One region of the Obesumbacterium proteus genome, then DNA from elsewhere that is predicted to be linked to it. Evidence: predicted binding sites of a transcription regulator. Region 1 holds the regulator's gene; the other holds the start of a gene.
The links. The regulator CRP, encoded in region 1, controls carbon source genes, mostly activating them, when cyclic AMP is high. The targets are predictions, from matches to a motif close to ATGTGANNNNNNTCACAT.
Positions count from the first base shown of each region.

Region 2: a site for CRP is predicted at 1,157-1,174, ahead of pth (aminoacyl-tRNA hydrolase). Genes of this name have one in related genera too.

Region 1 covers NZ_CP014608.1:1,050,954-1,058,750, reverse strand. The annotation lists gene DSM2777_RS05005 (phosphoribulokinase) at 1-31, shown strand, start outside; gene DSM2777_RS05000 (amidohydrolase) at 41-1,222, opposite strand; gene DSM2777_RS04995 (MFS transporter) at 1,238-2,443, opposite strand; gene DSM2777_RS04990 (LysR substrate-binding domain-containing protein) at 2,635-3,546, shown strand; gene DSM2777_RS04985 (OsmC family protein) at 3,552-3,959, opposite strand; gene crp (cAMP-activated global transcriptional regulator CRP) at 4,290-4,922, shown strand; gene DSM2777_RS04975 (YccS/YhfK family putative transporter) at 4,966-7,044, shown strand; gene argD (bifunctional acetylornithine/succinyldiaminopimelate transaminase) at 7,041-7,797, opposite strand, start outside.
Region 2 covers NZ_CP014608.1:2,048,567-2,056,363, reverse strand. The annotation lists gene prs (ribose-phosphate diphosphokinase) at 1-589, shown strand, start outside; gene ychH (stress-induced protein YchH) at 787-1,059, opposite strand; gene pth (aminoacyl-tRNA hydrolase) at 1,374-1,964, shown strand; gene ychF (redox-regulated ATPase YchF) at 2,100-3,191, shown strand; gene zinT (metal-binding protein ZinT) at 3,571-4,221, shown strand; gene DSM2777_RS09565 (DHA2 family efflux MFS transporter permease subunit) at 4,415-5,953, opposite strand; gene DSM2777_RS09560 (HlyD/EmrA/EmrK family protein) at 5,934-7,112, opposite strand; gene DSM2777_RS09555 (helix-turn-helix domain-containing protein) at 7,386-7,797, opposite strand, start outside.

The sequences.
Region 1 (7,797 bases):
GCGCCTGATCGAAGGGAAAAAGATCGAATAACCGCGCCGATTATTCGGCCATTAATAGATACTGAATAAAGCCCAGATGTAGCTTCAAGCCGATACGCATAGCGTCTTCATCCAATTTAAATTTTGGATTGTGGACGCCATAAACTGCACCCAAATTTTCATTCCCGCTGCCGATAAACAGGAAACAGCCCGGTACTTTCTCCAGATAAAAAGAGAAGTCCTCGCCGCCAAACATCGGCGCGGGCATTTCAAGCACGGTTTCTTTTCCGAGTTGCCGCTCAATAACCTCACGCGCAATCCGGCTCGCCTCAACGTCGTTATTGCCGATGGTATAGCCTCGCGTCCAGCGAATATCATAATCCGCTCCGTGCGCCTGCGTAATTCCTGCGACGGTTTGCTCAACCAGCTGCGGCACTTTCTCACGCACGCTCGCCACATGAGTGCGCAACGTGCCAGCCAAAGCAGCCGTTTGAGGGATCACGTTGTAGCCGCCCTCTGATTTAAACGTCGCAACGGTTAATACCGGCGTCTGCAAAGGATCGATTTTACGCGCAACGATATTTTGCAGCGCAGTCACCACTTCAGCGCCAATAACCACCGGATCGATACACAGCTGCGGCATAGAGCCGTGGCCGCCTTTTCCTTTGATGGTGATATCAAAGTTGTCGCTGGATGCGCAAAACACGCCCGATTTCCAGCCCACAACCCCCGTTGGGAAATTCGGCATGACGTGCAAACCAAAAATCATGTCCACGCCGTCTAAAACACCGAGCTTAATCAGCTCTTGTGCGCCACCGGGCGGAACTTCCTCAGCGTGCTGAAATATAAAGCGCACCTGTCCACGTAATTGGCGGTGACATTGAGCTAAAACGCTGACAGCGCCCATCAGCATCGCCGCATGCGAATCATGCCCACATGCGTGCATCACACCAGAATGCGTTGAGGCAAAAGACTCTTCGCTCTCTTCCTGAATCGGTAATGCATCAATATCAGCGCGTAACGCATAGCGAGGGCCGCTCAATGCCCCCACTAAATCAACCACCACGCTGTTATTCGTCGGGCGTGATATCGAAATGTTCTCTACACGAGACAGTTGTTCGGCAATATAGTCGGCTGTTTTCTGCTCTTGGAAGGAGAGTTCAGGGTGTGCGTGAATATGCCGACGCCAACGAATAACATCCGGCATAACAGATAACAACATAGCATCAAGTTCAAATTTCATCGTACATCTCCCCCGTTACGCAGCTTCACGAACTGGGCGATAGGTTTTACCTGCCAACGGCAGGATCACCAGCCCAGAGACAATCATCACCACAACTAGAAAAACAAAAGTAGAAAAATAGCCTTGGCTCATCTTCACCAGGTACCCCATGGCAATCGGCGCGACAAAGCCGCCCAAGGTACCGCCGGTGTTAATAATCCCCATCGCGGCGCCCATTACGTCAGTCGGCAAACGTTTCATTGGTAAAGTGAAAACGGTGACAAACGACGCCATGAGGAACACATAACCGAAGAATAAAAACAGGCTGGCCGAAATAGCCGAAGACGTGGCGTAAACCAACCCAATACACACCGCGCTCAGCAACGAACAGCTGCAGACCACTTTGTGCTCTTTACCCTGCATGTATTTGCCAACGAAATAACCGGTGCACAAAGACGAAATCCACATCCCTAATCCGCCCGCCGCCGCCACTAAACTGGATACGCCCAGCGGCAGCCCACGATTTTGCACCAAGAATTTAGGCAGCCATGCCATCAGACCGTAGGACGGAATGTTCAAACAAAAAATGGCGATAAACAGCAAAATAACGATAGGACTTTTCAACAGCTGGCGATAAGGCACGCTCTGCCGCTGCGGAGAAGATATTGGCAATGCTCTTTGTGGATTTGGCACCAGCCATAAAATGCAGCCAGAGATTATAAATGCCAAAATCCCCAACGACGCAAAAGACCCGCGCCAGCCAATATGCTCAAGGCAATATACCGCCACCAGCGGGCCTAACGTCATCGCCAGTCCTGCCGAAGACAACAGAATAGACTGAGCAAAAGTACGCTGCTCAACGGGAAAATTCGCCGTCACCGCTTTCGCACAGGAGGTTGGATAGCCCGCATGTCCCATACCCGCTAGAAAACGAAACGTCAGCAATAAACCAAAAGTGAGCCCCAACCAGCCAAAGCACATAGCAAACCCGCCCAGCAGGAACAGTGAGCTACACAAGACTTTTTTGAATCCGAAGCGATCGTTAAGCCAACCGGCGGGGATCTGGAAAATAGAATAGGCGAGGAAAAAAACGCCGGTGATATAGCCTAATTGCTCAGGCTGGAGTGAAAACTCACGTTCGATAGGTAGCAGAGCAAACCCCACCACGGTTTTGTCGATATAAACGATGGCGTAACCGATAAACAGTAAAAAAATCATCAATGAACGGCGCTGAAATTGCATAGCCAAACTCCTCGCTGAACGGCGTCAACCCTGACAGAGGCTCAAACGCATAGGGGTGCTTATGTGATGTGCATCGCTTTCTTTTTATTAACTGCGCGCCAGATGGCATTGATGAAAATATCGTCTTTACCCACACCGTGTAAGATGTCATTTTTTTGGGGGTGATGCTTTTTATTGATAGGGGAAGCGCGGTGAAATATCTGCCAAAAATTCAGCAGTTAAAAACGTTTCAGGAAGTGATTCGTCGCGGAAGTATTCGCGCCGCCGCACGCGCATTAAACCAGTCACAGCCAGCAATAAGCAGAGCGATCAAAGAATTGGAACATACGCTGAATACGCAGCTTATCGTGCGCGGAGCCAAAGGAATGATGCTGACTGAAACAGGAAGCGCGTTTGCGGCACGCTCGCAGCTTATTTTGGAAGAACTACAGCGCGCGGCAGATGAAATTGAGCAGATAAGCCAATATTCTCAAGGATCAGTTTCTGTAGGCTTTTCATCGCTAATTGCGCTAACCGTGTTTCCTCAGGCCGCTGATACCTTTAAGTCTCAGTTTCCACAGGCCAATATACACGCCAAAGAAGCGCAGCTCTCGACGCTTCTACCGGCTTTGCGTGAAGGGCGACTCGATTTTGCCATCGGCACGCTAACAGCCGAAACCACGCCAATAGATCTGGTACGTGAGCCGTTATTTGAATCGCCCTTTTGCATTATCGCTCACCGCGACAACCCATTTTCTCAAGCGAAATCGTTAGAAGAGCTGAAGCACGCAAAATGGCTGATACCCGAAACCGATATGGGTTATTACCAGCAGCTAGAATCCGCCATGGGGAATTTTTACCACCAGCTTAGCCAATCACCGATCCGAACGGACTCCGTGGTTTGCGGATTAAGCATGGTGCAACAGGCACAATATCTGACCATCGTGGCTCGGGCGATGCGGACTCCGCTGGGATTAGGCAATACGCTCTGTGCATTGCCTATCGACGATTTACCCACCGCCCAATACTGCGTGTTCTATTCGCAAAAATCGCCGCTCACCTTAACGGCGCGGCGATTCCTGGATTTATTACGTTGGGAATGCCAAAACTATGCTTGGGAGTAAAAACGTTACTCAACCACGATAGTTTCAAAGCTGTGAGTAATATTCACCGCCTGACCCAACATCAGCGCTACCGAGCAATACTTCTCGGCCGATAAGGCAACCGCACGTTCAACGGCTTTATCGGTCAGCCCTTTGCCGGTAACCACAAAATGCAGATTGATATGAGTAAACAAACGAGGGGCTTCTTCACGACGCTCAGAGGTTAATTTCACTTCACAGTCGCGCACGTCCAGTCGCCCTTTTTGCAAAATTGAAACCACGTCAATCGCACTGCATCCACCCGCAGACATCAGCACCATTTCCATTGGGCTTGGTGCTTTGTCGCCAGCGTTTCCATCCATAAGAATCTGGTGTCCTGAAGCGGATTCACCCAGAAAAGTCATCCCTTCAACCCATTTCACTCGTGCCTGCATGTTTATCACCCCTTTGGTTAAATTTTGGCATCAGACTACGCTTTCTATAAAAAACAGGCAATCCGAGGCCTCACTTCTTGATGCTGAAGCGAGACAACACAAGACACCTGCACAAAGCTGTGCTACAAACTATGCCGAAATGGATCTTTATGGATTGAAACGGGTATAGATCAATAACTCTAGGAAATAATTACCTTAGCCTATTACTCTATATCTCGATTATGAAGTGCTATAACAAGTTAATAAGCAAAGCCCCGTGCCACGATAAGCACACTGTCAGGATCAGTATCCCGATATTAGGGCAGCGATAACAACAGAGGATAATAGCGAATGGTTCTCGGCAAACCGCAAACAGACCCGACTCTTGAATGGTTCTTGTCTCATTGCCATATCCACAAGTATCCGTCCAAAAGTACCCTGATCCACCAAGGTGAAAAGGCTGAAACCCTGTACTACATCGTTAAGGGCTCCGTTGCTGTATTGATTAAAGATGAAGAAGGCAAAGAAATGATCCTTTCTTATCTGAATCAGGGCGATTTCATTGGTGAACTAGGCTTATTTGAGGAAGGGCAAGAACGTAGCGCCTGGGTTCGTGCAAAAACCGCCTGTGAAGTGGCTGAAATTTCCTACAAGAAATTCCGCCAGCTCATTCAGGTCAATCCAGATATTCTGATGCGCCTTTCTGCTCAGATGGCTAGCCGCTTACAGGTTACCTCTGAAAAAGTCGGCAACCTTGCGTTCTTGGACGTAACCGGTCGTATCGCTCAGACCCTGCTGAATCTGGCCAAACAGCCAGATGCCATGACTCATCCAGATGGTATGCAGATCAAGATCACTCGTCAGGAAATTGGCCAGATCGTTGGCTGCTCCCGTGAAACCGTTGGTCGTATTCTGAAGATGCTGGAAGATCAAAATCTGATCTCCGCACACGGAAAAACCATCGTCGTTTACGGCACTCGCTGATAGATGACGCCCGTGTAGCCTTGCTGCACGGGTTTCTTTGGCTATGTGGCGGCGGTTCATCTACCACCCGGAAGTCAACTACGCACTGCGTCAAACGCTGGTGCTGTGTCTTCCTGTGCTATTCGGTCTGTTGATAGGTAATCTACAACTTGGGCTGATGTTCTCTTTAGTTCCCGCCTGCTGCAATATTGCCGGACTCGATACCCCACATAAACGCTTTATCAAACGCTTAGTCGTTGGCGGCAGCTTATTTGCCTTTAGCAGTTTTCTGCTACAGCAATGCTTACTTTGGCAAATTCCCCTACCGCTGATCATGCTCGGTTTGGCTTTATTGCTCGGCGTTAACGGTGAGATTAGCCCGCTACATGCGCGACTTATGCCAGCAGCGCTGGTTGCCTCTATTTTTACCCTGAGTATGGCGGGAAGCGTGCCGATCTGGCATGGGCCACTGCTGTATATTGTCGGTACTATTTGGTATGGCGCTTTCACCTGGTTTTGGTTCCTGCTGTGGAAGGGGCAACCGATCCGCGAAAACCTCAGCCAGCTTTACGTTCAGCTTGGCGACTACATGGAAGCCAAGTACAGCCTGCTAACTCAGCATATCGATCCTGAAACCGCACTGCCTCCGTTGCTGCAACGTCAGCAAAAAGTGATGGATCTTATTGCTCAGATATACCAACAAATGCACATGCTTTCGTTGGTGCATAATCCTGAATACAAACGCCTGCTGCGCTATTTTCAGGTCGCATTAGATTTGCAAGAACACATCACCGTTAGCCTGTCTCAGCCCGATGAAGTACAAAAGCTGGTCGAAAAAAGTCAGGCCGAAGCGATTTTACGCCGCAATGCTCAGGTCATTACAGAACGGCTCAAAACGGTTGCTGACGATATTTTATATCACCGTTATCCCCAACATTTCTCGATGGATAACGAGCTATCTGCGCTAGAAAAACTGTCTAATCAGCACCCAGATAACCCCGTTGGCAAATTCTGTTACTACCATTTTAGCCGCGTGGCTCGCCTACTCGAGCGCCAACGCCCATTATATCAACGCAATCTGATGTCCACTCAGCAACGGCTTCCCTTCTGGCCTGCGTTGCGCGCCTATCTTTCGTTAAAGTCAGTCGCGCTGCGCAACGCCGCACGATTAGGCATTACGCTGGCGGCAGGCAGTAGCCTCGGCATGTTATTTCATCTGCCAAAGCCCTATTGGGTTTTGCTGACGATCATGCTGGTGATCCAAAATGGCTATAACGCAACGCGCGTTAGGATCCAGCACCGTGCGCTAGGCACTTTCGTTGGGCTAATTGCTGCCGCAGGACTGCTCCAGCTCAACCTGCCGTTGAACGTCACGCTAAGCTGCATGCTGGTGATAACCATCGCGGCTTATTTAGTTCTCAGGAAAAATTACGGGCTGGCCGTGATTGGTTTCACCATCACGGCGGTGTATACGCTCCAGCTGTTACAGCTTAACGGGCTACATTTCTTAGTTCCGCGTCTCATCGATACGGTTCTCGGCTGTATTCTTGCCTTTGCCAGCACCATCTGGCTGTGGCCACAGTGGCAAAGCGGCTTGCTGCGTAAAAATGCGCATCAGGCATTAGAAGCCTATCAAGACGAGCTGCGCCTTTTACTGTCGCCTGAACCTAAAACGGCTGCGCTGGCCTATGCGCGCATGAAAGTGAATCAGGCACACAACGCCGTCTTTACTTCGCTGAATCAGGCGATGCAGGAACCGGGGTTTGATTCACGCTATTTAACGGATATGCGCCTGTGGATCACCCACAGCCAGTTTATCGTTGAGCACCTCAATGCCATGACGATCCTCGCACGCGATCACTACATGCTTACCGAGAATCTGGCACAGGATTATTTGCAGCGTTGTGAAATTGCATTGCAGCTTTGCCAGCAACGTTTGGAGCACGATGGTCCAACGCTCAATGACAACGCCGCCGTATTTCAGTCTGACGATCAAGAAACTAACGGGATGCCCGTTACGCAAATTGAAGTGCATCTGCGGCGCATCATTGCGCACTTACGCGCCATGCATACCATTTCGTCGATAGCATGGCGGCAACGGCCACATCACGGGATTTGGATGAGCCGTAAACTCAGGGATTAATGACCGCCTACGACTTTGGCAATGGCTTTTTCCAGCCGTGCCATGCCTTCATGGATATCGGCAAACTCGACAACCAGCGATGGCGCAAACCGTAGAATATCCGGCCCTGCATTCAGCAGCATCAGTCCTTCACTGGCGGCAGCATGTAAGATATCTCGCGCCTTACCGTGATAGGCAGGGCTCAGTTCAGCGCCCAACAACAGCCCCATTCCACGCACCTGAGTGAAGATATTGTATTGGGCATTGATCTTCTCCAGCGCTTCCACAAATAGGCCATGGCGCTCTTCAATTCCCGCCATCACCTCAGATGTATTGATCACGTCCAAAGCCGCCTCAGCAACCGCACAGGCCAGTGGATTACCGCCATAGGTGGTACCATGGGTGCCTACCTGCATGGCGCTGGCAATTTCATGAGTTGTTAACATGGCGCTAATCGGAAAACCGCCTCCCAGCGCTTTGGCGGTGGTGAGAATATCCGGCGTTACGCCGTAGTGCATGTAGGTAAAGAGTTTACCGGTTCGGCCCATGCCACTTTGTACTTCATCGAACACCAACAACGCCTGATGCCGATCGCAAAGCTCACGCACGCCTTGCAAGAAGCTTTGCGTCGCAGGCATTACGCCGCCCTCGCCCTGAACGGGCTCAAGCACCACTGCACAGGTATGATCGTCGATAACAGCGCGAACGGCGTCTAAATCATTAAATGGCACATGCACAATGTCGGCAGGCTTCGGGCCAAAGCCGTCTGAATAT
Region 2 (7,797 bases), 1.0 Mb from region 1:
AGGTGTTGACCGCGTTCTTACCGTGGACCTGCATGCTGAACAGATTCAAGGCTTCTTCGACGTGCCGGTAGACAACGTATTCGGTAGCCCGATCCTGCTGGAAGATATGCTGCAACAGAATCTGGAAAACCCAATTGTGGTTTCTCCAGATATCGGTGGTGTGGTTCGCGCCCGTGCTATCGCTAAACTGCTTAACGATACTGATATGGCTATCATCGACAAACGTCGCCCTCGCGCTAACGTTTCTCAGGTGATGCACATCATCGGTGACGTTGCAGGCCGTGACTGCGTGCTGGTTGATGACATGATCGACACCGGTGGTACGCTGTGTAAAGCCGCTGAAGCACTGAAAGAACGTGGTGCTAAACGTGTATTTGCTTACGCAACCCACCCTATCTTCTCTGGCAACGCGATCGACAACATCAAAAACTCTGTGATTGATGAAATCATCGTCTGCGATACCATCCCTCTGTCTGACGAAATCAAGGCGCTGAAGAAAGTTCGCACCCTGACTCTGTCTGGCATGTTGGCTGAAGCTATCCGCCGTATCAGCAATGAAGAATCTATCTCTGCGATGTTCGAACACTAAGATCTCGTTCAACATGCAGCAAAACGGCGGAGAAATCCGCCGTTTTTTGTTTGCACTGGGTAGGACGCAAACAAAAAAACGCCGCGTTGCGAAAGCAGTGCGGCGTTTTAATTTATCAGGCTAATATTCATTTAATCTTATTCACTAACAACTTCTTAAACACAATCTTATTACTCAAAACAACCGTTTGTGAAAGGTTAAGAATGACGAGTATTACGATTACAGCGTTTATCAAAGTGGCGAACCCACCAGTAACGGTCGGCAACACGTTCATGACCACCGATACGCGCACCGGCCAACCATAACAGCGCCCCAACGAAGATACTCATAACAGCGCCGTGTGACAGAAACTGAGGTAAATTGAGCTGAGGCAGCTGGGCAAGAACGGAGTAACCTACGCCGCCAACCATGGTGATCAGGCCTAACCCCATAAAAACGTTACCGAGCCTCATGGCAGTTTTACGTTTCATAAATCACCTCCTCAAGTTAGAACACTTAATGTGTTACGCCTTCCGGCGTTCAATCTTTCCTTATGCTTAAAGTATAGACTCATATGGCGTATGGTTATTGCGCTATACATCACAATTTGTGCTTTTTCGCTTATCTTTCTTTACGTTATTTTTACATTACCCTTAACACTACTGATTCTATAGCGCGATCATAATTTGTCCAATTAATGACTATTTTTTAACTTAACGCCCTCCTTTAAGCCAAGCTTTTGCATTCCCGCCGCATAGGGGTAAAATGCGCGGCTGAATTTCTTCTCTGATACGTGGAACAAAACGTGACTATCAAACTAATTGTCGGCCTTGCCAATCCAGGAGCGGAATACGCACAAACACGTCATAACGCAGGGGCATGGTTCGTCGATGCACTGGCTGAACGTAACGGTCAGTCACTGAAGGAAGAAAGCAAATTTTATGGCTATACCGCGCGCCTAAATTTGGCTGGCAACGATGTACGCTTATTGGTGCCAACCACGTTTATGAACTTGAGCGGTAAGGCCGTTGCCGCCCTCGCCACCTTTTACCGTATTCAGCCCGATGAGATTCTGGTTGCACACGATGAGCTAGACCTACCACCAGGCGTGGCCAAATTAAAGTTAGGCGGCGGAAACGGCGGTCATAACGGCCTCAAAGATATTCAGAGCAAACTGGGTAATAACCCTAACTTTTACCGTCTACGCATCGGCATTGGCCACCCAGGCGATAAAAGCAAAGTTGTCGGTTTTGTGCTGGGCAAGCCACTCGCCAGCGAACAGCCATTGATTGACGACGCTATTGATGAAGCGCTGCGCTGTACCGAAGTGCTGCTGAAAGAAGGCATCGATCGCGCAATGGCGCGTATGAACGGCTTCAAATCTACACCACGCTGATCATATATGCGCGTCCTTTCCCGATGGATGATTCGAGAAAAAGGTACTTTGCGTGTATAATTGGCGGATAATTTCCAATTTCTTCGACATACTAAAATTTAGTTGTTGATATTCAATAAGTTAAGGTGATAACACATGGGATTCAAATGCGGTATTGTGGGCCTGCCAAACGTTGGTAAATCCACTCTGTTCAATGCGCTGACCAAAGCGGGTATCGAAGCAGCGAACTTCCCGTTCTGTACCATTGAACCGAACACCGGCGTCGTTCCTATGCCTGATCCGCGTCTGGACAAACTGGCTGAGATCGTAAAACCACAGCGCATCCTGCCAACCACCATGGAATTCGTTGATATCGCTGGTTTGGTAAAAGGCGCCTCTAAGGGCGAAGGTCTGGGCAACCAGTTCCTGACCAACATCCGTGAAACGGAAGCGATCGGCCACGTTGTTCGTTGCTTCGAAAACGACAACATCATTCACGTGAACAACAAAGTTGATCCTGCTGACGATATCGACGTTATCAACACTGAACTGGCACTGTCTGACTTAGACACCTGCGAACGTGCAATGCACCGTGTGCAGAAGAAAGCCAAAGGCGGCGATAAAGACGCAAAAGCTGAATTGGCTGCGCTGGAAAAATGTCTACCACAGTTGGAAAACGCAGGCATGCTGCGCGCGCTGGATTTAAGCGATGAAGACAAGGCTGCCATCCGCTACCTGAGCTTCCTGACGCTGAAGCCAACCATGTACATCGCTAACGTTAACGAAGACGGATTTGAAAATAACCCGTATTTAGACACCGTGCGTGAAATCGCGGCGAAAGAAGGTTCTGTTGTGGTTGCCGTGTGTGCCGCCGTTGAATCTGATATCGCTGAACTGGACGATGCAGACCGTGACGAATTCATGGCTGAACTTGGTCTGGAAGAGCCTGGCCTGAACCGCGTTATTCGCGCAGGTTACGAACTGCTGAATCTGCAAACCTACTTCACCGCTGGCGTGAAAGAAGTACGTGCGTGGACCATTCCTGTTGGCGCTACCGCACCACAGGCTGCTGGTAAAATCCACACCGACTTCGAAAAAGGCTTTATCCGCGCTCAAACCATCGCGTTCGACGACTTCATCACCTACAAGGGTGAACAAGGCGCGAAAGAAGCCGGTAAAATGCGTTCAGAAGGTAAAGACTACATCGTTAAAGATGGCGACGTGATGAACTTCTTGTTCAACGTCTAACTTCTGCTTTGGGGTAAAATTCCCCTTATGCCTGACAAAAATCCACGCAATTGCGTGGATTTTTTCATTTTATGCCACCTCAGATAATATTACAGAGGCGCATCTAAAATTGAGCGCAACGCTGAGTACAATATTGGTCTGAAAAATATTCGAAATTCATAGAAAAACCCTCTTCATTTCATCTGCTATCTAATCTACCCCCTCAATCTTTAGGCTAGTTTGTAGTACTCACAGGAGGATTTTGATTCACTCTGCCATAAACCCGTTTGCGACCACCAAGCGATTATGCCCGGTAATGCAACATCTGATAAAAACACGATTGAGTAATGATATGTTATAATATATCATTACTCATCTTGACTCATAGGGAGAGAGTATCTTGGCAAATTATATTGGTAAGCTTTCATTGGCTCTGATTGCGCTTTTAGTTAGCGGCTATGTACAATCTCATGGACATCATTCGCATGGTAAGCCAATGAGCGAAGTTGAGCAGCAGGCAACTGTCGGTGTTTTCAGCGATAAGAATGTTAAAGACAGAGAACTGACGGATTGGGACGGTGTATGGCAGTCAGTTTATCCATACTTGCAAAGCGGTGAGCTCGATCCGGTGTTCAAGATGAAAGCAAAAAAAGACTCCAGTCAAACATTTGAGCAGATTAAATCCTATTACCGTAAGGGATACACCAGCGATGTGGATATTATCGGCATTGAAAATGGCGTAATGTCGTTCCAGCGCGGGAACAAGGAAAGTTCCTGCAAGTATGACTATAGCGGATACAAAATCCTGAACTACACATCAGGGAAGAAAGGAGTGCGCTATCTATTTGAGTGTAAAGATGCTGGCAGTCAAGCACCTAAATACGTGCAATTTAGCGATCATATTATTGCCCCGCGCAAATCGTCTCATTTCCATATCTTCATGGGAAATACCTCACAAGAAGCACTACTGACAGAAATGAATAATTGGCCTACATACTATCCGTATCAACTGACAACGCAGCAAGTCATTGACGATATGCTACATCACTAAATTATTCACTTTAGTTTTGGTGTAAAAATACAAACTGATGTTCTTAAAAATCATCGGTTATCTGTTACTCATTTCAGCCCTACCCTACGTACTCTCGTAGGGTATTTCAATAATCAGTAAAACGACCACCTTTACGTTCTCCAGAATAATTTAAATACTAAGAGATTTCTCTCCTAGTATTCCTGAAGTAATTTCATGTAACAGGTTTAGTATTAAATGGAGGTCGTGCGAACCAAACGATTAATGTAAGCATTAGAAAAATACCAGATGAGTAATAAAATATATCATTTGCAGAAACTAACAAGCTTTGTTGTGTAACCTGCGTGTTGATATATTGCAACGACTGGGCGAGATCTAACCCTTCACTGCCAAGCTTTTTAATTAAATCTACACTTTCTTGGTTAAAAGAGGAAATAGACTCAGATAAGTTGCTATGATGAAAAGATCCTCCTCGGCTCCATAACGTGATTGTAATTGAAGTACCTATAGAGCCCGCTAAGGTACGGAAAAAATTACTCATACTCGTTGCTGCTGCAAATTTGTCAGGGGCAAGACCTGATAACGTGATTGTTGTAAGCGGCAAAAAAAAGCAAGCAACGGCAAAACCCTGGAAAAATTGAGGTACAATGATTGCTGTAAAATCAATATTGGTACTAAAAGTTACTGCTCTCCAATAATAACATCCTGCATAGACGATAAAGCTGAACGTTACTAATATTCTCATATCAATTTTATTGCCGTAATGACCAATAATGGGCGCCATGAGAAGAGGAATAATACCAATCGGAGAATAGGCTAGTCCAGCCCAGACCGAAGTATACCCAAAAACCTCTTGCAATAACTGAGGCATTAAAACTATTGCACCAGAATATATCAAGTAAGCACAGCTTATAGCTAAAACACCAATGCAGAAGTTTCGAGACTTAAATAGACTTAGATCAAGCAATGGGTTAGATGAAGTCGCTTCCCAAATAATCAAAAGAATAATAGACAGCACCGATACGATACAGAGCAGGACTATCCAGTTAGAACTAAACCAGTCTAGATCGTTGCCTTTATCTAGCATTATTTGCAGGCAACCAACCCCTAAAACCAATAAACTCAACCCAATCAAGTTTAGCTTGACAGGAATAATCTCTGTCTCTCTCCCCTTCAAAACAAACGTAGTCGTTAAAACCACAATGATCCCGAATGGAACATTTATTAAGAATATCCAACCCCAACTGAAATTATCACAAATATACCCACCTAAAATTGGACCAAATATAGGTGCTATAATGACTGTCATAGACCACAAGGCAAGTGCGATATTTCTTTTTTCGGGGGCATAATTCCGTAACAGCAAGCTTTGAGACAATGGAATTAATGGGCCTGCAACTAAACCTTGAATCACTCTAAAGAAAATCAGCAGATCCAAGCTATTAGATAAACCACAACAAAGAGATGCCAACGAAAACAATGAAACCGATACAATAAATAGTTTTAACTCACCAAACCGTAGGGCTAAGCGCCCTGTAATTGGAATAGAGATTGCGTTAGCTACCCCAAATGACGTAATAACCCAGGTACCTTCATTTGTAGATGAACCCAAAAACCCAGAAATTGTCGGTATAGCTACGTTTGATATAGTTGAATCAAGCATTTGCATAAAAGTCGCTAACGACAATGCAATAGTGACTAACACGAGATTCACGCCTGTGAGAGGAGAAATCTTATTCATTTGAGTAGCCATAAAATATCTTAATTAGCATTAATAATTTTACAATTTCCCGATCTACATCGGCAGTATCTAAAACTAGCGTCTTGCTGCTATAAACTGGTGTTGCACGTTGCGTTTTCGGAAGCGAAGAGTTCTCACCACCTATTGTTTTAATTTTCACATTCGCGGATAAACCAATTCTCAATGGGTTATTTTCTAGTTGATCAATATTGATCTTAATTCTTACCGGGACACGTTGGACAACTTTTATCCAATTCCCTGACGCATTCTGGGCAGGAAGCAATGAAAATGCTGAGCCTGTGCCCATGTTAATCCCCATAACATGCCCAGTATAAACAACGCTATCTCCATAAATATCAGTTGTAAAATCAACTTGTTGCCCAATTTTAACTTGTCCCAACTGAGTTTCTTTAAAGTTAGCATCTATCCAAAACTGATCCATTGGAACTATGGCCATAAGACTCTGCCCTACACTTACATTTTCTCCAACATTCACATTACGTTGTGCGACATAGCCCGTGACTGGGCTTTTAATACTGGTTCTTTGCAGTGTTATCCATGCCTCGCGTACGGCATCGGCCGCATTTTGTATAGATGGCTGACTTGCAAAGTTTGTATTAAGTAATAAAGCTTGGTTGCTTTTGTATTCTTGCAACGCGATATTAAGGCCGACTTTATTGCTGGCAACTAGATTTTTGGCATGCTGGAGAGTTTCGTGTGGAACAGCCGCAACTCCAGTAAGTCTTGAATATCTATTCAAATCAGAAAGTGATTGTTCATATGCTATTCTCGCCTTCTCAATATTATCCTTATCAAGTGCGTTATTTATATATAACTGTCTAACTTTTCGAACTGTTTCTGATAAATTGCCTTTAGCTTTATTATACGCTAAAGCAGTATCAGTGCTATCCAATTGAACAAGTATATCTCCCTTTTTCACTAGGTCTGTATTAGTATAATTTATACTTACAACGCTTGATGCTACCTGTGATGATATTGAGATTTTGTTTCCAGATACATAAGCATCATCAGTTGTCTGTGAGTCTCTGATATCTATGTACCAATAGACTGAAAAAATAGTAGCACAAAACAAAAAACCAAATAAAACTAATAATATTAGTTTTTTCTTAGTGATATTTTTTTTATCTTTTGACACTTCATTTATACTCATTTTACTTTCCAAACATGATACTAAATAGTACAAAACAGCCAAATAAATATAAATAAGTAACATTATATTATAAAGATATGGCTCCACATCTTGATCATCAAGACTGTTAGCATGTATGCCCCAATAATAAAACTCGCAGACATTGCTAGCATAAAAGTCATCCGCCTCACAAAAAGCCTCATTAAATGAACAGGCAGTAACCCCTCAAGGTATACTCAAGCCATCGCAATATTTATATGCAATGATATATTCCCTTTGAATAACAAGACGGTGTTATTGAATAATATTTTTGAATACAGAAATAAAATAAGATGTATTAGAAAAACCACATTTACAGGCCACATCAAATATAGAAATATTTTTTGATTCAAGTAGTTTTTTTGCTAGCTCCAAGCGACTCTTTATTAAAATCTGCTTATAGCAGGTGCCTTCTTCTCGTAGTTTTCTTTTTAATCCACTTGCACTCATATACAATTCATTAGCTATATCCGTGAGTTTCCAATTCTTGGATGGGCAACTTTCAATAATAGCTTCCACCTGTAGACACGTAATATGTCTAACTGCGCGTAACAGATAGCTTAATAATTGAGACTGGTCAAAAAAATAAGACAAAAGCATCAATATATGTGTTACGAACTTAGATTCTTCTTGATCAGATTGATCTTGCGAATGTGATAAATCAATC